3 regions of the Microbacterium sp. LWH7-1.2 genome follow, and region 1 is predicted to be linked to each of the others. Evidence: riboswitches for the same ligand, from Rfam matches in the RefSeq annotation. Region 1 holds a riboswitch; each other region holds the start of a gene.
The links. A riboswitch is a leader RNA that binds a small molecule or an ion and turns the genes downstream of it on or off. The one in region 1 is predicted to bind thiamine pyrophosphate.
Positions count from the first base shown of each region.

Region 1 (6,575 bases):
CGCAGCGAAGGTGGCTCCCTGAGCCGGAGCCGGGTCGACGAGCTGCACCGAGCGCCCGCTCTGCGCGGCGCGCCACGCGATGCTCAGCCCGATGATCCCGCCTCCGACGACGATCACATCGGCGGTCGGTCGGTGAGCCATGCGCGGTGCCTACTGCTGCCGCAGCGCCGGCGCGGGCAGGTAGATCCTCCCGCCGGAATCCCTGAACTCCGCGGCCTTCTCCACCATCCCGGCGGTACGCGCGGACTCGGCGACGATCCCGAACTGATCGCGGATGTCCTGCGAGATGCGCATCGAGCAGAACTTCGGCCCGCACATCGAGCAGAAGTGCGCGGTCTTCGCCGGCTCGGCAGGCAGGGTCTCGTCGTGGAACTCCTCGGCCGTTTCAGGGTCGAGCGAGAGCGCGAACTGGTCCCGCCACCGGAACTCGAACCGCGCCTTCGACAGCGCGTCGTCCCGAGCCTGCGCGCCCGGGTGCCCCTTCGCGAGGTCGGCTGCGTGGGCGGCGATCTTGTAGGTGATCACGCCGGTCTTCACGTCGTCGCGGTTCGGCAGCCCGAGGTGCTCCTTCGGGGTGACGTAGCAGAGCATCGCCGTCCCGTAGCGGGCGATCTCGGTGGCTCCGATCGCAGAGGTGATGTGGTCGTAGCCGGGCGCGATGTCCGTCACGAGCGGCCCGAGCGTGTAGAACGGCGCGCCGTCGCACAGCTCCTGCTGGCGCTCGACGTTCTCGCGCACCAGATGGAACGGCACGTGGCCCGGGCCCTCGACCATCACCTGGACGTCGTACTCCCACGCCCGCCTGGTCAGCTCGGCGAGGGTGTCGAGTTCCGCGAACTGCGCGGCGTCGTTGGCGTCGGCGATCGATCCCGGGCGGAGTCCGTCACCGAGCGAGAACGCGACGTCGTACTGGGCGAAGATCTCGCAGAGCTCGTCGAAGTGGGTGTACAGGAAGTTCTCCTGGTGATGCGCCAGGCACCAGCCGGCCATGATCGAGCCGCCGCGCGAGACGATGCCGGTGACCCGCCCGGCGGTGAGCGGAACGTACCGCAGCAGCACGCCGGCGTGGACGGTCATGTAGTCCACGCCTTGCTCGCACTGCTCGATGACCGTGTCGCGATACACCTCCCAGGTGAGCGCCGACGCGTCGCCGTCCACCTTCTCCAGCGCCTGATAGATGGGCACGGTGCCGATCGGCACCGGCGAGTTGCGCACGATCCACTCGCGAGTGGTGTGGATGTCATCCCCGGTCGACAGGTCCATCACGGTGTCGGCGCCCCAGGTCGTCGCCCACTGCAGCTTGGACACCTCGTCGGCGATCGAACTCGTCACCGCGGAGTTGCCGATGTTGGCGTTGATCTTCACCAGGAACGCCTTGCCGATGATCATCGGCTCGGATTCGGGGTGGTTCACGTTGTTCGGGATGATCGCCCGCCCGGCCGCGACCTCGGACCGCACCAGCTCCACGTCGCAGTTCTCGCGCAGTGCGACGAACCGCATCTCCGGGGTGATCACGCGGTTGCGGGCGTAGTGCATCTGCGTGACCCTGCGCCCCGCCTTCGCCCGGCGCGGACGGCGCTTCTCGCTTTTCCATTCGACGGATGCTGCGCCCCGGCGCACTGCGGAACGGCCGTCGTCGTGAAGAACGCGGTCGCGGCCGGAGTACTCGTCGGTGTCGTCGCGAGCGATGATCCACTCCTCGCGCAGAGGCTCGAGACCCCGCACCGGGTCGCTGCCAGGCCCTTGAGTGCGGTACACGGTCACGGGTGCGTTGGGCGAGCCGTCCGGAGACGGGTCCAGCGGGATCCGGTCGACGGGCACTCGGATGTCGAGTTCGGTGTCGTGCAGATACGCGAGAACGCGCGATGAACGGACGGACTCCATGGAGGCGACTCCTACTTCCTTCGCCGGCATTACCCGGACAGGTTCGAACGGTCGCAGGCCGCGTCAGCCCGATCTCAGCCCTTGCGAGGGCACCCGTGTGGATAGCGCAACGGTACCGCAACCGACCGGGCCGAGCGGCGTCGATGTCGGATCCCGCCGGTCAGCCGCCGGTCAGCCGCCGGTCAGCCGCCGAGGCGACGGGACTGCAGTCCCTCCACCAGGAGTTCGACTCCGAACGCGAAATCGGCCTCCGGGGCGTCGTCCTGTCGGAGGGGCGGAGACGGGTCGCCGTGAACGCCCAACTGGCGGTACTGCTGTCTTTGCTGCTCATGCTGGACCTGACCGAGCACGAAGTGGAGCAGGGCGGATGTCGCTCGCCGGACCGACTCGTCGTCGAATCCGCCGGCGCCGATCGCGGCCGCCAGGCGGTCGTGCGCTGCCCGGGATCCCAGCCCGAGCGCGAAGGTGCTCGCGACGAGCTCAGCACCGTCGCGGTGCGCCAGCAGCGCTCGGCGCAGCGCGCACGCTTCGGCGCGAACCCGGGACACCCAATCCCGCTCAGCCGATCCGGAGTCGACCTCGGTGACGATCCGGTCGGAGAGTTCCGCCAGCAGGCTCTGCTTGTTCGGGAAATGCCAGTAGAGGGCGCTGGGCTGCACCTCCAGCGCGGCCGCGAGCCGGCGCATCGTCAGGTCGGGGAGGCCGTACTCGTCGAGGATCCGCATCGCGGCGTGCGCCACTTCGTCACGGGTGTGACCCCGATTTGCTCTCGCCGTCCCCATCAGCCCACTATATTGAACACCGTTCTAGTGAACACCGTTCAGGTGGTACTCCTCCCCGGCAGAAGGGACCTCGTCCGATGGCCACGCCCCCCGCTTCCTCACTCGACCGACCGGCACGCGCAAGCGCGCTGGACGCGACTGCTCTCGCTCGAGTCGCGGTGTTCGCCGCCATCATCGCGGTCCTGGGATTGCCCGGAGGATTCACGATCCTGGGTTCGGTCCCGATCACGGCCCAGACTCTCGGCGTGATGCTCGCGGGCGCCGTCCTCGGCCCGTGGCTCGGTGCGCTCTCGGTCTCGGTGCTGCTCGGCCTCGTCGCGGTGGGCATGCCACTGTTGGCAGGCGGGCGTGGCGGGATCGGGGTGTTCTTCGGACCATCCGCCGGCTACCTGCTCGGGTGGATCGCCGGCGCGGTCGTGATCGGACTCATCGTGCACGCCGGCGGCCGCAAGCCCACCACCGCCCGCACTCTGCTCGGGATCGTGGTCGGCGGCATCCTCGTCGTCTACGCCTTCGGGATCCCGGTGCAGAGCCTCGTGACGCGACTGCCGCTCGGAGAGACGGCGCTGACCAGCCTGGTGTTCGTGCCCGGCGACCTCGTGAAGGCCGTGCTCGCCACGGCGATCGTGGTCACGCTGGTGCGGGCGTACCCACGGGCGTTCCGCCGGACGTGGACGACGAAGCCCGCTGCCGTGGGCGACAGCGATCCCGCCACCGTGTCGTGATCATCCCGCTGGGCGGCGAGGTCGCCGGTCTCCTCGAGCGTGTGCGCGAGGTACGCGATGCGGGCGACGTCCCGCTCGTGGGCGATCCCCGCTGGCCACGCGCCCAGTGGGAGGCGGTGCTCGGCGCGGCAGCAGAGGCCGGCTCGCCCGAGGGCATCGCCTGGGCCTCGCTCACGTCGGGGAGCAGCGGCAGTGCGCGCCTCGTTCTGCGCACCGCATCCTCGTGGAGCGACTCGTTCCCTGCGATCTCGGAACTGCTGGGCGCAGATCCGGGCGAGGCGGTGGCACTGACCGTGCCGCCCGCCTCCTCGCTGACGCTCTTCTCGATCGCGCACGCGCTGTCGGGCGGCCCGCGTCCGGTGCTCGGCGCCGGCGACAGCGCGGACGTCACGTGCATGCACGGCACTCCGCAGGCACTGCGGGCAATGCTCGACGCAGGCGCGCCACCGCGGCTGCGGACCGCGCTCGTGGGCGGTTCGCACCTCGACACCGCGCTCTGGGAGCGGGCGCGGGCCGCCGGCATCCGTGTCGTGTCCTACTACGGGGCGGCCGAGCTCTCGTTCGTCGCCATCGACCACGGCGACGGGCTGCGTGCGTTTCCCGGCGTGGAGGTGAGGATCCGCGACAGCGAGCTGTGGGTGCGGTCGCCGTTCGTGGCGTCCGGGTACGCGGGAGCGCCCGGTCCGCTGCGCCGCGACGGCGATTGGGCGACGGTCGGCGACCGCGCCGAGCTCATCGACGGACGGCTGCGTCTCCTCGGACGCGCGGACGATGCCATCCTGAGCGCATCCGCGACGATCGTGCCCGAGGAGGTCGAAGAGGTCCTGCGCACGATCCCGGGTGTCCGCGATGCGATCGTGTTCGGTCTTCCTCGCGAACGGGTCGGGGCGCTGGTCGCGGCGTTCGTCGAGCTCGACGGAGCCGGCCCCGACGCCGCCCTGCGCGAGATCGTCGCGACGCACCTGGCACCGGCGCATCGCCCGCGCCGGTGGTTCGCCGGCGAGCTGCCGCGCACCGCGTCGGGCAAACCGGCGCGCGCCGAAGCCGTGCGCCGAGTGTTCGATGGGGAGGTGTCGCGCCTTGTCGTCTGACCGCGATCCCGTGATCATCGCCGCCCGGCGGACGCCCATCGCCACGCGTGGCCGGGCGCTCGCTGGACGGAGCGTCGGCGACCTCGGCGGGGCAGTGATCCGGGCGGCACTGGCGGATGCCCGGGCAGTCACCGGTTCGCCTGCCGGGGTGGCCGACGTCCTGCTCGGCAACTGCATGGGCCCGGGTGGCAACCCCGGGCGGAACGCCGCACTAGCCGCGGGGCTCGGTCCCGAGGTTCCCGGTGGCACCGTCGACCGGCAGTGCGGCAGCGGGCTCGCCGCCGTGCTCGATGCGGTGGCCGCGGTCCGCGCGGGCGACGAGCGGGTGCGGGTGGCCGGGGGCGTCGAGAGCCCCTCCACCGCACCGGTGCGCATCGCGGCGGGCGTCCCGTACGACCGCGCCCCCTTCGCCCCGCCGGGCTTCCCCGACCCCGACATGACACGGGCGGCCGAGGATCTCGCGATGCACGACGGCATCCCCCGGAGCAGACAGGACGCGCATGCGGCGCGCAGTCACGCGCGGGCGCGGGCCGCGCTCGCCGCCGGTCGCTTCGACGCCGAGCTCGTGTCGCTCGCGGGACTCCGCCACGACGACGCGATCGGCGGCGCCGAGGCGCTGCTGCCGCGACTGCCCGCCCTCTTCCCCGGCGGAACCGTCACGGCAGGCACCTCGACGCGAATCGGCGACGGTGCTGCCGTCGTCGTCGTCGCTCCCGCCGGCACCGCGCCGGGTCTCGCCGTACGCACCGCCGCGGTGGTCGGCTGCGACCCCGCGCTTCCCGGCATCGGCGCGGCACCCGGCATCCACTCCGCGTTGCGCGCAGCGGGCGCGACCGTCGCCGACGTCGAGGCATTCGAGATCGTGGAGGCCTTCGCCGCGCAGAGCATCGCCGTGCTCGACCGAATCGGCGTCGACGAGGACGACCCGCGGGTGTGCGCGGACGGCGGCGCGCTCGCCCTCGGACATCCGTGGGGCGCGAGCGGGGCGGTGGCGCTGGTGCGGCTGTTCAGCCGGCTCGTGCGCGCGGAGCGGCCGGCGGGCACGCTCGGTGTCGCCGCGGCGTCGGTCGGCGGTGGGCTGGGCATCGCCGCCGTGGTCGAGGTGGTGCGATGACGATCCGGGTGGCCGCCGCCGATCTCCGCCTCGGCGAGACCGACGTCCTGCGCGACGTGACGGTCGACCTCGCCGCGCGCACCGTCGCGGTCATCGGCGAGAACGGCTCGGGCAAGTCGACGTTCGCCCGCCTCATCGGCGGGCTGGTGCGACCCACCAGCGGGACGATCAGCATCCTGGGGCTCGACGCGGTCAGGCACGCGGCGGAGCTTCGACGGCGCACCGCGCTCGTGTTCAGCAACCCCGACGCGCAGATCGTGATGCCCACCGTCGCTGAAGACGTCGCGTTCTCACTCCGGGCCGAACGGATGCCACCCGCCGACGTCCGCGAACGGGTCGCAGCCGCCCTCGCGAGGTTCGGGCTCACGCCGCTCGCCGACCGCTCCGCGCACGACCTGTCGGGCGGACAGAAGCAGCTGCTCGCGCTGTGCGGCGCGTTCGTGCGTCGCCCCGACCTGGTGATCGCCGACGAGCCGACCGCCTACCTCGACGCCCGCAACGCGCGCCGGGTCGCCGACCACCTGCTCGAAGACGCGGGGCACCGGCTTCTCCTGGTGACCCACGACCTCGCCCTCGCGCAGCGCTGCGAGCAGGCGGTGCTCTTCGCCGGGGGGCGAGCAGTGGCGGTGGGTGAGCCCGCGGCTGTCGTGGCCGAGTACGAGACGACTCTGCGATGCTGACGCACTACCGCCCCGGCGACAGCCGGCTGTATCGGATGCCGGCGGGCCCGAAGACGCTCATGCTCCTCATGCTGGTACTCGGCGTGCTCGTCCTGCCGTCCCAGTGGTGGACGGTCGGCGCGGCGGGCGCGATCAGCGTCATCGCCTACGCGGTGGCGGGCCTCCGAGACGGCGCAGGCGGCATGCGGGAGCTGGGACGTCAGCTGTTCGCGATCCGCTGGGTGGTGCTCATCACGGTTGCGGGGCAGCTGCTCTTCCTCGGACCCGAGGCCGCCGTCGCCAACGCCGCCCGGGTGACT
Region 1 is NZ_CP151637.1:2,773,812-2,780,386, forward strand. Features, by position in the region: gene thiO (glycine oxidase ThiO) at 1-141, opposite strand, end outside; gene thiC (phosphomethylpyrimidine synthase ThiC) at 151-1,884, opposite strand; TPP riboswitch at 1,883-1,991, opposite strand; gene MRBLWH7_RS12835 (TetR/AcrR family transcriptional regulator C-terminal domain-containing protein) at 2,067-2,666, opposite strand; gene MRBLWH7_RS12840 (biotin transporter BioY) at 2,744-3,391, shown strand; gene MRBLWH7_RS12845 (class I adenylate-forming enzyme family protein) at 3,388-4,482, shown strand; gene MRBLWH7_RS12850 (thiolase family protein) at 4,472-5,596, shown strand; gene MRBLWH7_RS12855 (ABC transporter ATP-binding protein) at 5,593-6,276, shown strand; gene MRBLWH7_RS12860 (energy-coupling factor transporter transmembrane component T) at 6,270-6,575, shown strand, end outside.

Region 2 (6,575 bases), 1.5 Mb from region 1:
GCGTGGTCTTCGCCTACGCCTCGATCGAGCTCGTCGGAACAGCTGCCGGCGAGACCGAGCACGCGCGCAAGGTGATGCCGCGCGCGATCCGCGCGGTGGTCTTCCGGCTCGCGGTGTTCTACGTCGGATCGGTGCTCCTCTTCACCCTCCTCATGCCGTACACGGCGTACCAGGCGGGTGAGAGCCCGTTCGTGACGTTCTTCGGATCGATCGGCGTGGAGGGCGCCGACGTCATCATGAACCTCGTCGTGCTCACGGCCGTGCTGTCGTCTCTGAATGCCGGGTTGTACTCGACCGGCCGGATCCTGCACTCCATGGCGGTATCGGGCTCCGCTCCCGCTGCCTTCGCCCGCATGAACCGTGCCGGCGTGCCCTACGTGGGCATCGCCGTCACGGCCGTGGTGACGGCGCTCGGCGTCGCCCTCAACGCCGTCGTCCCCGCGCAGGCATTCGAGATCGCCCTCAACGTGTCGGCACTCGGCATCATCAGCGCGTGGGCCGTGATCATCCTCTGCCAGCTCAAGCTGCAGTCGCTCGCCCGAACGGGCGCGATCGAGCGCCCGGCGTTCCGCATGCCCGGCGCCCCGTACACCGGCTACGTCACCCTGGCGTTCCTCGCCACCGTCATCGTCCTCATGGCACTGGACTACCCGATCGGCACGTCCACGGTGTCGTCGCTGGTGCTGATCGTGCCCGCGCTCATCGGCGGCTGGTTCCTGCTGCGCGACCGCATCCGCCGCCTGGCAGCAGAGCGCACCGGCACGCTCGCCGCACTCCGCCTCCGGGAAGGGGCCGAGGGCGCCCAGGCCGCGCCGTCCTCGTCGCTCGCCGACTCCGACGACATCGCGTCCACCCCCCAGAGGGCGGCTCCCCGGGATGGAGAGCGATGACCGGTACGGGCAGCGTCGTGGTGATCGCCACGGGCGGGACCATCGCGAGCCGCCGTGACGAGGACGGCGCGAGCAGACCGGTCGTCGCGGGGGGCGGCCTGCTCGCCGGCATGGAGCCGGCCGCCCCTGTCCGGGTCGTCGACGTGATGGCGCACGACTCGGCGACGCTGACGCTCTCGCACATGCAGCGGATCAGTGACGCGGTGGGGAAGGTCGTCTCGGACCCCGATACGCGCGGCGTGGTGATCTTGCACGGCACCGACTCGCTCGAAGAGACGGCGCTCCTCCTCGCGCTCCAGCACGGCGGATCCGACCGGCGCATCGTCGTGACCGGCGCGCAGTTCACCTTCGACGACCCCGAACCCGACGGGCCTGCCAACATCGAGGCGGCCATCCGCTTCGCCGCCGACGGCCCGCCCCGGGCTGCGCGCCGCGGGCGGGACGCCCGAGATGCGGTCTGTGTGGTCTTCGGCGGGCGGGTCCTGCCGGCGTGGGGTGTGTACAAGCACAGCGCCGACACGGCCGACGCGTTCCGCGTGGCGGGCCCGGACCTGGCGGTGCCACCGAGCGAGCCCACCCCCGTCGACGGCGTGCGCATCGACATCGTGGCCCTGCCGCCCGGTGCCGACGCGCTGCACATCCGGGCGAGCGCGGCAGCCGGCGCACACGGCATCGTGCTGCAGGCCCTCGGCTCCGGGAACTCCACCGCCGAGGTCGTCGCCGCCGTCCGGGAGTGCGTCGCGTCGGGCATCCCGGTCGTCGTCTCCAGCCGCGTGCCGCAGGGCGCGCTCGCCCCCTCGTACGGCGGCGGAGGGGGCGGGCGCGACCTGGCGGAGGCCGGTGCCGTGCATTCTTCGACCCTCCGCCCCGGGCAGGCGCGGATCCTCCTCGCCGCGCTCGTCGCGCGCGGCGCGGAAGCCGCCGAGGTGCGCGCCGCGTTCGGCTGATCGGGCTCAGGACGTGATCGGCAGCGGCACTGCCGGCGTCTCGAAGAACTCGAGCTCGTGCGCCATCGACCGCGCGAACGCCGCGTCCATGCGGGCGCGCTCGCGAGGCCCGGCCTCCCGCGCGGCGGCGTCGGCGATCTCGATGGCACGTGCGGTCGCCTCCGCGAACGCGGGGTCGCCGTACAGCGCGAGCCAGTCGTCGTACGGATGCTCGTCGTGCCTGCGCGCGGCGAGCCGCGTGCCGAGGTCGGTGTACAGCCAGAAGCACGGCAGCAGCGCGGCGACCAGCTCGCCGTACGACCCACCCGACGCGTGCAGATGGTTGGTGTAGGCGAGCATCTGCGGTTCGGGGACGGATGCTGCGAACCCGACGTGCGTCTCGTGGAGCCGGCGCTCCTCGACGATGGCGGACTCGGCCGACCGTGCCCAGAAGACCTGCTCGTCCGCGGTCGGGGCGAGGGCGCTCGCCCGCGCCAGCACGCGGGAGTACTCGCCCAGGTAGAGCGCATCCTGCGCCAGGTAGCGCACGAACACCTCCCGCGGCAGCGAGCCGTCGCCGAGGCCGCCGACGAACCGGCCGGCGTCGACCTGCGCCCGCACGTCGGCTGAGGCATCCCATGCCCGCTGCGACCAGGAGCCGCCCGCACCCTGCGCGCGGCGCAGCTCGTGGAAGTGGTCGACCGGGCCGCTGCCGGTGCCGACGTGCAGCGCCTCGGCGTGGACGAGGGCGCCCGTCAGCCACTCCTTGGCGCGCTTCAGCGCGTCGGGCCACGACGCACCCGCCGCCCGCAGCGTCGCCATCGCAGACGACAGCGAGCAGCCGGTGCCGTGGGTGTGGCGTGTGTCGACGCGTCGCCCGGCGAGCTCGTGCAGCCCGTCGGGACTCACGATGGCGTCGGGGCAGGCGGCTCCCTCGAGGTGCCCGCCCTTCAACAGCACGGTGGTGCCGGTGGCCTGGACGAGAGCGCGGGCGTCATCGACCGCCTGCCCCCAGGTCGTCGCCGCGGGGCGCCCGGTGAGCACCGCGAGCTCGGCGAGGTTCGGGGTGACGAGGTCGGCTTCGGCGCACAGTGCGCGCAGTTCGTCCTCGGCGGCCGGATCCAGCAGCCGGTCGCCGCTGGTGGCCACCATGACGGGATCGAGCACGACCACCGGAGGGCGCACGCGCGCCAGCCACTCCCGGACCGTGCCGATGATCTCGGCGGACTGCAGCATCCCGATCTTGACGGCGTCGATCCGCACGTCGTCCGACACGGCCTCCAGTTGCGATCTCAGGAACGCGACGGGCGGCACGTGGACGTCGCGGACGCCGCGGGTGTTCTGCGCGACGAGTGCGGTGACGACGGCCATGCCGTAGCCGCCGAGCGCCCCGATCGATTTGAGGTCGGCCTGCACGCCCGCGCCGCCGGTGGGATCGGTGCCGGCGATGCTGAGCACCCGCGGAATCGCGGTCATCGTGCCGCCTCCAGCGTCGCGTCCGGGGTCAGTCCCCTCGACGCGCCCGACGGGGCGGTCGGCTCATCGGCCAGCGCGTCGTGGCACGCGTCCCGCAGCGCCCGCGTCACGGCGGCGGGGTCGTCGGCGGCGCAGATCGCCGACACCACGGCGATGCCGGCCGCCCCGACTCGGCGCAGCGCCGGCACATCGTCCACCGTCACGCCCCCGATCGCGATGCACGGCAGTGGGGCGGCCGCGGCGAGCGCGGCGAATCCGTCGATCCCCAGCACCGGGGGGTGATCCGGCTTGGTGAAGGTCGGGCGGATCACGCCCACGCCGAGATAGTCGATCGTCCGCGGGGGGAGTGCGGATGCCGCGGCCAGGTGCGCGGGGGTGTTCGCCGTCCACCCGATCACGGCATGCGTGCCGAGCAGTCGCCGCGCCGTCTCCGGCGGCAGATCGCTCTGACCGAGGTGCACGCCGTCGATGCGCGCCCCGGCATCGCGGGCAGCCAGGGCGACGTCGACGCGGTCGTCGATGACCAGCAGGCTGCGCCGGTCGACGACCTCCGACAGCGCCACTGCCTGCCGCAGCAGCTCCCGGGCGGTGACGGACTTCGCCCGCAGCTGCACGACGTCCGCGCCGGCGCCCGCGGCGACGTCCACGATGTCGCAGAGCCGGTCGAAGGGCACCCGTTCGTCGGTGACCAGGTGCAGGGCCCCGCGGCTCGCGGGAAGGGCGCCGCTCATCGGACGGCGAGGGTGTCGGCGACGCGCGCGTCGAGCTCGGTCGGGTGCGCCCCGAGGGCGTCCAGCGCGTCGAGGAACGCCACGGCGAACGACCCCGGCCCCTCCGCGCGAGCGGCCGCGCGTTCGGATGCGACCGCATAGAGGACGGATGCCGCCACCGCCGCCTCGAACGGCGCGCACACGCCGACGAGCGCGGCCATCACCGCGCCCAGCGAGCAGCCGCCGCCGGTGACGCGGGTGAGCAGCGCGTCCCCGCCCTGGATGCGGACGACACGCTCGCCGTCGGTGACGAGATCGACCGGACCCGAAACGGCGACGACGCCGCCGGTGCGCAGCGCGAGCGACCGCGCGGCGCCGGCAGCAGCATCCGTTCCGTCCGTCGCGTCGACTCCGCGACCGCCGCCGCCCTCGCCGGCGAGGGCGAGGATCTCGGAGGCGTTGCCGCGGACGATGGCGGGACGGTGCTCGAGCAGCTCGGCGGCGAAGGCCGTGCGCACGGGGAGAACGCCGACGGCGACGGGATCGAGCACCCAGCAGGAGGTGGCGCGGACCGCCTCGCGAGCGGCATCGCGCTGCTCGGCGGTGGGCGTGCCGAGGTTCACCAGCACGCCGTCGGCGATCCCCGCGAAGAGCCCGGCCTCGCCCGGGATGTCGCACATCGCGGGGGCCGCGCCCACCGCCAGCAGGGCGTTCGCGGTGTAGTTCGTCACGACCGCGTTCGTGATGCACTGCACCAGGGGTGACGCCTCCCGCAGCGCCGTCAGCGCGGCGGCGGGGGACAAGGGGGACAGGTGTGCTTCGGTGCGCGCGTTCATCGCGACATCCCTTCGCTCGCATGATCGAGATCAGGTTCGACGGGTGTGTTCTCAGCCCGCCGTGCGGGCACCCCGTGTCACTGCGGAGCAATCTAGCAGGCGATCTCGACGGGGCATCGCCGTGTGTCGACGTCGCCCGCCGGCAGGTGAAGCCGAAGCCGCGGAGCGATGGGCTCAGCCTGCCGAAGTGTCGGCCCCACGCCGTAGGCTGGAGGAGTGACCACCGCCCTGTACCGCCGCTACCGGCCCGAGTCGTTCGGCGAGATGATCGGGCAGTCGCAGGTCACCGAGCCGCTCATGACGGCGCTGCGCGGCGACCGCGTCGGCCATGCGTACCTGTTCTCGGGTCCCCGAGGGTGCGGAAAGACCACGTCGGCGCGTATTCTCGCGCGCTGCCTCAACTGCGCGCAGGGTCCGACCGACACGCCGTGCGGCACGTGCGACAGCTGTGTCGAGCTCGGTCGCGGTGGCGGCGGCTCGCTCGACGTCGTCGAGATCGACGCCGCGAGCCACAACGGCGTCGACGACGCCCGCGACCTGCGCGAGCGTGCGGTGTTCGCGCCTGCCCGCGACCGCTTCAAGATCTTCATCCTCGACGAGGCACACATGGTCACCCCGCAGGGCTTCAACGCCCTGCTGAAGCTCGTGGAAGAGCCGCCCGACCACGTCAAGTTCATCTTCGCGACGACCGAGCCCGAGAAGGTCATCGGCACCATCCGCTCGCGCACGCACCACTACCCGTTCCGGCTCGTGCCACCGGCGGCGATGCTCGAATACGTCGAGCAGCTGTGCGGGCAGGAGGGCGTCGACGTCGAGCAGGGCGTACTGCCGCTGGTCGTTCGTGCCGGCGGCGGCTCTCCGCGAGACACGCTGTCGCTGCTCGACCAGCTCATCGCCGGTTCGGAAGACGCGAAGGTCACCTACGCCCGCGCCGTCGCGCTCCTCGGCTACACGCACGCCGAGCTGCTCGACGAGGTGATCGACGCCTTCGCCGCGGCCGACGCGTCAGCCGCCTTCGCCGCGGTCGACCGCGTGGTGCAGACCGGACAAGACCCCCGCCGCTTCGTCGACGACCTGCTCGAGCGCCTGCGCGACCTCATCGTCGTGTCGGCGACCGGTCAGGGCGCCTCGGCCGTGCTGCGCGGCGTCTCTGCGGACGACCTCGCCCGCATGCAGCGTCAGGCCGACGCGTTCGGCCCGGCGCGGCTGTCGCACATCGCCGACCTCGTCATCGCGACCCTCGACGACATGACCGGCGCCACCTCGCCGCGGCTGCAGCTGGAGCTGATGGTCGCGCGGGTGCTGGCGCGCGGCGCAGGAGCCGCGCCCGCTGCGGCGCCGATCGCCGCGCCCACGTCGGCCCCGGCTTCCGTCCCCGCGGCCTCGACGGGTCGCGCCACCCCCGCGCCGGCCGCTCCTATCGCTACCGCTCCGGTCGCACCGACCGGCGCGGCTCCGGTCGCACCGACCGGCGCGGCTACGGTCGGGCCGCCCGCCGAGCCCGCGCCCGTGGCCGCACCTCCCGTACCCGCCGGGCCGGTCACCCTCGGCCGCCTGCAGCAGTCCTGGTCGCAGGTGCTCGCGCAGCTCGAGAACGTGAGTCGCTCGTCCTGGATGCTCGCTTCGGGCGCCCGCACCGTGGCGCTCGACGACGACGTGCTCACGCTGGCGTTCTCGAGCCAGAGCGACGTGGCGAAGTTCAAGCAGCTCGCCGCCGGCAAGGGGCCCAGCGAAGAC
Region 2 is NZ_CP151637.1:4,277,615-4,284,189, forward strand. Features, by position in the region: gene MRBLWH7_RS19865 (amino acid permease) at 1-890, shown strand, start outside; gene MRBLWH7_RS19870 (asparaginase domain-containing protein) at 887-1,837, shown strand; gene thiD (bifunctional hydroxymethylpyrimidine kinase/phosphomethylpyrimidine kinase) at 1,844-3,292, opposite strand; gene thiE (thiamine phosphate synthase) at 3,289-4,023, opposite strand; gene thiM (hydroxyethylthiazole kinase) at 4,020-4,838, opposite strand; TPP riboswitch at 4,829-4,923, opposite strand; gene MRBLWH7_RS19890 (DNA polymerase III subunit gamma and tau) at 5,055-6,575, shown strand, end outside.
Region 2: linked by a shared signal. The riboswitch ahead of thiM (hydroxyethylthiazole kinase) and the one ahead of thiC (phosphomethylpyrimidine synthase ThiC) in region 1 are both predicted to bind thiamine pyrophosphate.

Region 3 (6,575 bases), 610 kb from region 1:
CCACGGCGTCGCGCGGGTGCAGTCGCGACGGCCGTGCCCACGTGCGCGGGACGCCTGAGCCGAAGCCCCGCGCCTCCATCGCCATCGCGAGCTTCGTGCCGCGGCGCACCGCGAACACGAGCAGCACGAACGCCATCGAGAAGAACCGGCGGATCGCACCGCTGTCGCCGACGCCGCGCGCGCGGCGCGCGAGGCTCATGCTGCGCCAGTCGTCGAGGAAGAGGCCGAGCGTGCGGGTGCCCGCGAGCACTCCGAGCACGAAGCGCGACGGCAGCTTCGCGACCTGCGCCAGCGCGTCGGCGAGCTCGGTGGGATCGGTGCGGCCGAAGAGCAGGATCGTCGGCAGCGCGAGGGCGAGCACGCGCAGGCACACCGCGACGGCCAGCGCGATGGAGTCGTCGCTGATCGTCGCGTACCAGAACGACCAGTAGACGGTGCCCCCGGGTTCCGCGTACAGCAGCATGCTGACACCCGCGACCGGCGCGAAGACCAGGATCGGCAGCATCCGTTTCAGCACCGTCATGGCCGCCAGGCCGGTCAGCGGGATGCAGGCGAGCTGGAGTGCGATCGCGACCAGGGCGCTGGTGGCGTCGATGGAGGCGAAGAGGGGCACCGACAGCAGCAGCGCGAGCACGATCTTGGTGACGGGGTTCACCCCGTCGAGCCAGGCGCGGGGAGGCGCCGGGACCTCGGCGGCGAGCGTGTCGACGGCGGTCACGATCGCACCCTCGCGTGCACGGGAGCGCCGAGCTCGATGCGGTGGCCGCCGAGGTGCCGCAGCACGTCCTCGTCGTGGGTGACGGCGACGACCGTCGTGCCCGCGGCGATCTCGGACTGGAGCAGCTGCACGAGCTCGATCCACCCGCGACGGTCCTGTCCGAAGGTCGGCTCGTCGAGCACGATGACCGGCGGCGCGTCGGCGAGCACGGTCGCCACCGACAGTCGGCGCTTCTGGCCACCCGACAGCGTGAACGGGTTCGCGGCGGCGAGGGGCGCGAGATGCAGCCGTTCGAGGAGCTCTCCGACGATCTCGTCGACGGCGGCCGGATCGACGCCCCGCGATCGCGGCCCGATCGCGAGCTCGTCGCGCACGGTCGAAACGAGGAACTGGTGCTCGGGCTCCTGGAACACGGTGCCGATGCGCGTGAGCAGCTCGCGCGACGTCCACTTCGAGGGGCGCCGCCCGGAGCGTCCTGCCAGCTCGGGGGCGGCCTCGACGCGCCCCGCCGCCTCGGGCAGCAGCCCCGCGAGCGTCAGCGCCAGCGTGGACTTGCCGGCGCCGTTGGGTCCGGTGATCACGGTCGCGGCCGCGCGCGGCACCGCGAGGTCCAGTCCGGCGCGAACGATGGTGCGACGGTCACGGGAGATCGAGAGTGCGGATGCTGCCACCGCCGCCCGCGCGTCGCCCCGCGCTGCGCCCGGCACGCGCAGGCCGACCGGGTGGCCCGGCACCCACACGCCGACGGCGGCGAGCGCGGCGCCGTGGCGCGCGAACACCTCGGCCGGCGAGCCGTCGGCGAGGAGCCCGCCGTCGGCGCCGACCACGATGACGCGGTCCATGAGGTCCGCCCACACGGCGGTCCGGTGCTCGATCACGACGAGGGTGGCGCCGGTCTCGCGCACCGCACGCTCGACGGCGTCGCGCACCTCGCGGACGCCGTCCGGATCGAGGTTGGCGGTGGGCTCGTCGAGCAGCAGCACGCCCGGCCGCATCGCCAGGACGCCGGCAAGGGCGAGTCGCTGCTTCTGCCCGCCCGAGAGCGCCTTCGTCGCGCGGGCGAGGGGCACGTCGAGCCCGACGGCGTCGAGCGCCTCGGCCACGCGGGAAGGGATCTCGGATGCCGGCACGCCGAGGTTCTCGCAGCCGAAGGCCACGTCGTCGCCCACCTTCGACAGCACGACGCCCGAGTCGGGGTCTTGCAGCACGAGCCCGACGCGGCCGCGGTGGGCCTCGGCACGCTCGCCGTCGATGAGGAGCGAGCCGGTCTCTTCGCCCTCGTCGGCGCCGCCGAGGAGGCCGGCCATCCCGGCGAGGAGCGTGGACTTGCCCGCGCCCGATGCGCCGAGCAGGAGCACGCGCTGGCCGGGCTCGATCGCGAACGAGACATCGCGGACGGCGGGAGCCCGCCGTCCGCCGTACCGCCAGCCCCAGCCCGCCGCCGTGATGCGAGCCGGGCGGGTCGCCGTCATGTCAGACCTCGCGGCGCGCTTCGCGTCCGACGGCGAAGCGGCTCAGCGCTCCGGTCGCCGCGAGCCCGCGCACGGCGAACCAGCCGACGACGCCCGCGAGCAGCGCCCCCGACACGACCAGCGACACCAGGTAGATGACGTTGAACTCGAGGGTCTTCAGGATGTTGGGCGAGCTGCCGTAGAAGAGCTCGAACACCCACGCGCCGACGGCCGCGCCCACACCGGCGAGCATCGCGACGGGGAGGGTGAAGCGGCGGTACAGGAAGATCGCGAAGATCAGCTCGGCGCCGAGACCCTGAACCAGTCCCGACAGCAGGGTCGATACGCCCCACACGTTGCCGATGAGCATCGACACGATCGCGGCGATCACCTCGACCAGGAGCGCCGCGCCGGGCTTGCGGATGACGAGGCCGCCGATGACGCCGCCGATGAGCCAGATGCCGACGGCGATGCCGCCGAGACCCGGCGTGAGGCCGTCCATCGCGATGAACCAGGCGTAGCCGACGGTGTTCCAGGCCCAGAAGACGAGGCCGATCGCGACACCGAGCACCGCGGCGACGACGATGTCGACGACCCGCCAGCGCAGGCTGCGCGGGCCCTGCGAACGGCCCGCAACGGGGGTGGATGCGGACGTGGACGCGTGCATTTGAGCTCCTCCCTGCGCCGGCATGATCCGGATCAGGTTCGACGGTCGAAGCGTGGGCCGCTTCCTCTCAGCCCGGCTCACCGGACTCCCGTGGTTGTGGCGCCAGTATACCGCCGGTTCAGCAGGTATTTTGGGTGGGTGACATCGGACGACACCCCTGCGCCCACGCGTCGCGCGCGACGCGTGCAGACCGGTGCCGTTCCGACGCCGGGTCCCGAGGATGTCTCCGACGGCGGCATCCTCACGATGCAGACGGGTGAGACGGATGCCGTGTCCCCGCCCACGAGCACGGCTCCGGCGGACGTGACCGCGGTCGCTCCGACGATCGCGACCGTGCCCGTCGCCGATGTGCCCTCGGTCGCGACGTGGAACCCGACGGATGCTGTCGACCCGTCCGGCTTCTCGCCCCCGGCCGTCACCACCGCCACGACGGCAGCCGGCGCCGCGAGCGGTCGCACGGCGCTCGCCTGGGTCGACGAGACCGTCGTCGAGCGCGGCGCGGCGCCTGCCGACCTGACCGCGGCGGCGACCCCGTACGTGACGGTCGACGCCGATCTCCTCGCCGACGCCCCGCGACGCTCGCCGTTGCGTGCCGCCGTCGTCGTGCCGACGCTGGCGATCGCGGCCGTCGTCGGCGCGTACGCGGGGACGACGCTGCTGTGGCCGCTGCACTCGGTCGCCCCGACGGTGACGGCGATCGAGGTGCAGCCGATCGCGGCGCCCGCCGCCGCGCCGGCGTGGCCCGCCGAGGGAAGCGCCGCGGAGGCCGTCGCCGGCATCCCGGGAACACTCGCCTCGACCGCCGACCCCGCCGCGATCGCCAGCATCACCAAGGTCGTGACCGCGCTCGTCGTGCTGGAGGAGATGCCGCTCGCGGTCGGCGAGCAGGGCCCGGAGTACCGCTTCACGTCGGCGGACCGCTCGCGCTACTGGCAGTACCGCTCGGGCGGCGAGTCCGCGCTCGACGTCCCGGTCGGGGGCTCGCTCACCGAGTACCAGATGCTCGAGGGCATGCTCATCGGCTCCGCGAACAACTACGCCGACCGCCTCGCCCAGGGCATCTGGCCCTCCGACGCGGTGTACGCCTCCGCCGCGAACGCGTGGCTCACCGCCCACGGCGTTTCGGGCGTCACGATCCGGGAGCCCACCGGCATGGACCCGCGCAATGCCGCGAGTCCCGAGGCCCTCGTGGCGCTCGCGCAGAAGGCCATGGCGCACCCCGTCATCGCCGAGATCGTCGCGAAGCAGTCCGTCGATCTTCCCGGCGCCGGGCAGGTCGAGAACACGAACGGTCTCCTCGCGGATCCGGGCGTCGTCGGCATCAAGACCGGAACGCTCGACGCCTGGAACCTGCTCTCGGCCAAGGACGTCACGATCGGCGACAAGACCGTGCGCCTGTACGCATCGGTGCTGGGTCAGCCGGACGACGAGGCACGCCTCGCCGCGTCCCGCGCGCTGTACGCGCAGATGGAGTCGGAACTGCAGCTCAAGCCCTCGGTGACGGCGAGCACCCTCGCCGGTCAGGTCGAGACGCTGTGGGGCGACAAGGTCGACATCGTCACGTCGGGCGACGCGTCGGTGATCCTGTGGAACGGCGGCAGCGGCACGGTCGCGACCACCTACCATCTGGGCGACAGCCGCGACGCCGGCGACGTCGTCGGATCGCTCAGCGTGACCGGGCCGCTCGACGCCACGACCGTCGACCTGACGCTCGCAGCGGAGATCACCGAGCCGTCGCCGTGGTGGCGCCTCACGCACCCGCTGGACCTCTTCGGCCTCAACGGCTGAGGCGCCGCCGGGCGCGCGTTCAGGCGGACGGGTGTCCGACGACGCCCTTGCGCAGCAGGGCGTTGCCGTACTTGCGGATCTCGCCCGTGCGGACGATCACGAACGCGGTCTTCGCGACCTCGTAGTACTCGAAGCGGTCGACGTAGCGCGGATCCTCGACGCCCGCCGCGGCGGCGAGCTCCCGCTGCACGTCGAGCACCTCGCCGTCGGCCGACGCCATCAGGTCGAGCGCGGGCGCGTCGTCGAGCGGCACGACACTCCGCACGGCCGCCAGCACGGCGGGGGTCGTCGTGCCGGGCAGGTCGACGACGCGCGCGCCGATCGCCCACGCCGGGAAGTGCGCGTCGGCGATCACCACCGCGTCGGAATGACCCATCCGATCCAGGTGGAGCAGCAGCTCCCCCGTCAGCAGCGGGTTGATGCCCTCGAGCATGAGGATCCCCTCGTCAGCGGATGAGGCCCGCGGCGGCCAGATCGTCCCACAGGGCAGCGGGGATGTCGACCGCCATGAGCTCGGCGTTCCGGCGCAGCTGCTCGGGGCGGCTGCTGCCGACGACGACCGAACGCACGGCGGCGTCGCGGAGCGGGAACTGCACGGCCGCCGCGGGCAGCGGCATGTCGTGCGCGCGGCACACGGCGAGGATCGCCTGCAGGCGCTCCCACAGCGGCTGCGGCATCCGTCCGTACTCGTAACGGTCGTCGCGCGACGGCTCCTCCTTGGCGAGCAAACCGGAGTTGAACACGGATGCTGCCACCACCCCGGTTCCGCGCTCGTGGCACGCGGGCAGCACGGCGTCGGCGGCCAGCTGCTCGAGCAGCGTGTAGCGGCCGGCGATCATGATGAGGTCGAGATCGGCGCTCTCGACGGCAGCGGCGAGCGCCTCGCTCACCATCGAGCCGATGCCGATCGCGTCGACGGCACCCTCGGCGCGCAGCAGCTCGAGCGCCGGGAACGCCTCGCGGAGCGCGAGGTCGAGGTCGTGCCGCTCGGGGTCGTGCAGGTAGAGCACATCGACGCGGTCGAGTCCGAGACGCTCGAGGGATTCCTCGAGGCTCGCGCGGACGCCGGCCTCGGAGAAGTCCCACTCGCGGCGCAGCGTCGTCGGCACGTGGAAGTCGGCGGCGAGATCGAGTCCGCCGTCATCGTCCGGGTTGGGGCGCAGCAGACGCCCGGCCTTCGTCGAGATCACGAACTCGTCGCGCGGCTTGGTCCTGAGGAACGCGCCGAGGCGCTGCTCCGACAGCCCGAGGCCGTAGTGCGGGGCGGTGTCGTAGTAGCGGATGCCGCTCTCCCACGCCGCGTCGAGGATCGCCCAGGCCTGGTCGTCGCTGAGCTCGCGGAACAGGTTGCCGACGTTCGCCGCGCCGTACCCGAGGCGGGTCAGGGCGGGGTTGTGGAGGGCGGCGCGCTCAGGCCGCAGCATGCGTCGTCCCGAACTCGTACTCGGCGCGGCTGGCCGTCTTCATCTCCATGCCGGTGCCGGGCGCGGTCGGCGCCACGTACACGCCGCTGCGCACCTCGGTCGGTACGACGAAGTGCTCGTGCAGGTGGTCGACATACTCGATCATGCGGCCCTCGCGGGTGCCGGTGACGGCCACGAAGTCGAACATCGACAGGTGCTGCACGGCCTCGCAGAGCCCGACGCCGCCCGCGTGGGGGCACACCGGCACGCCGAACCTGGCCGCCAGCAGGAGGTTCGCGATGTTCTCGTTGACCCCGCCGACGCGGGCCGCGTCGATCTGCATCACCGAGATGGCGCCGGCCTGCAGCAGCTGCTTGAAGATCACGCGGTTCTGGGCGTGCTCGCCCGTGGCGACCCGCACCGGCGCGACGCCGCGCGCGATCTCGGCGTGGCCGAGCACGTCGTCGGGGCTCGTGGGCTCTTCGATCCACGCGGGGTCGAACTCGGCAAGCGCGTTCACCCACTCGATCGCCTCCGAGACCTCCCAC
Region 3 is NZ_CP151637.1:3,384,177-3,390,751, reverse strand. Features, by position in the region: gene MRBLWH7_RS15725 (energy-coupling factor transporter transmembrane component T) at 1-718, opposite strand, end outside; gene MRBLWH7_RS15720 (ABC transporter ATP-binding protein) at 715-2,190, opposite strand; gene MRBLWH7_RS15715 (ECF transporter S component) at 2,192-2,836, opposite strand; TPP riboswitch at 2,829-2,938, opposite strand; gene MRBLWH7_RS15710 (D-alanyl-D-alanine carboxypeptidase) at 2,975-4,624, shown strand; gene MRBLWH7_RS15705 (RbsD/FucU domain-containing protein) at 4,644-5,057, opposite strand; gene MRBLWH7_RS15700 (aldo/keto reductase) at 5,071-6,048, opposite strand; gene MRBLWH7_RS15695 (L-fuconate dehydratase) at 6,035-6,575, opposite strand, start outside.
Region 3: linked by a shared signal. The riboswitch ahead of MRBLWH7_RS15715 (ECF transporter S component) and the one ahead of thiC (phosphomethylpyrimidine synthase ThiC) in region 1 are both predicted to bind thiamine pyrophosphate.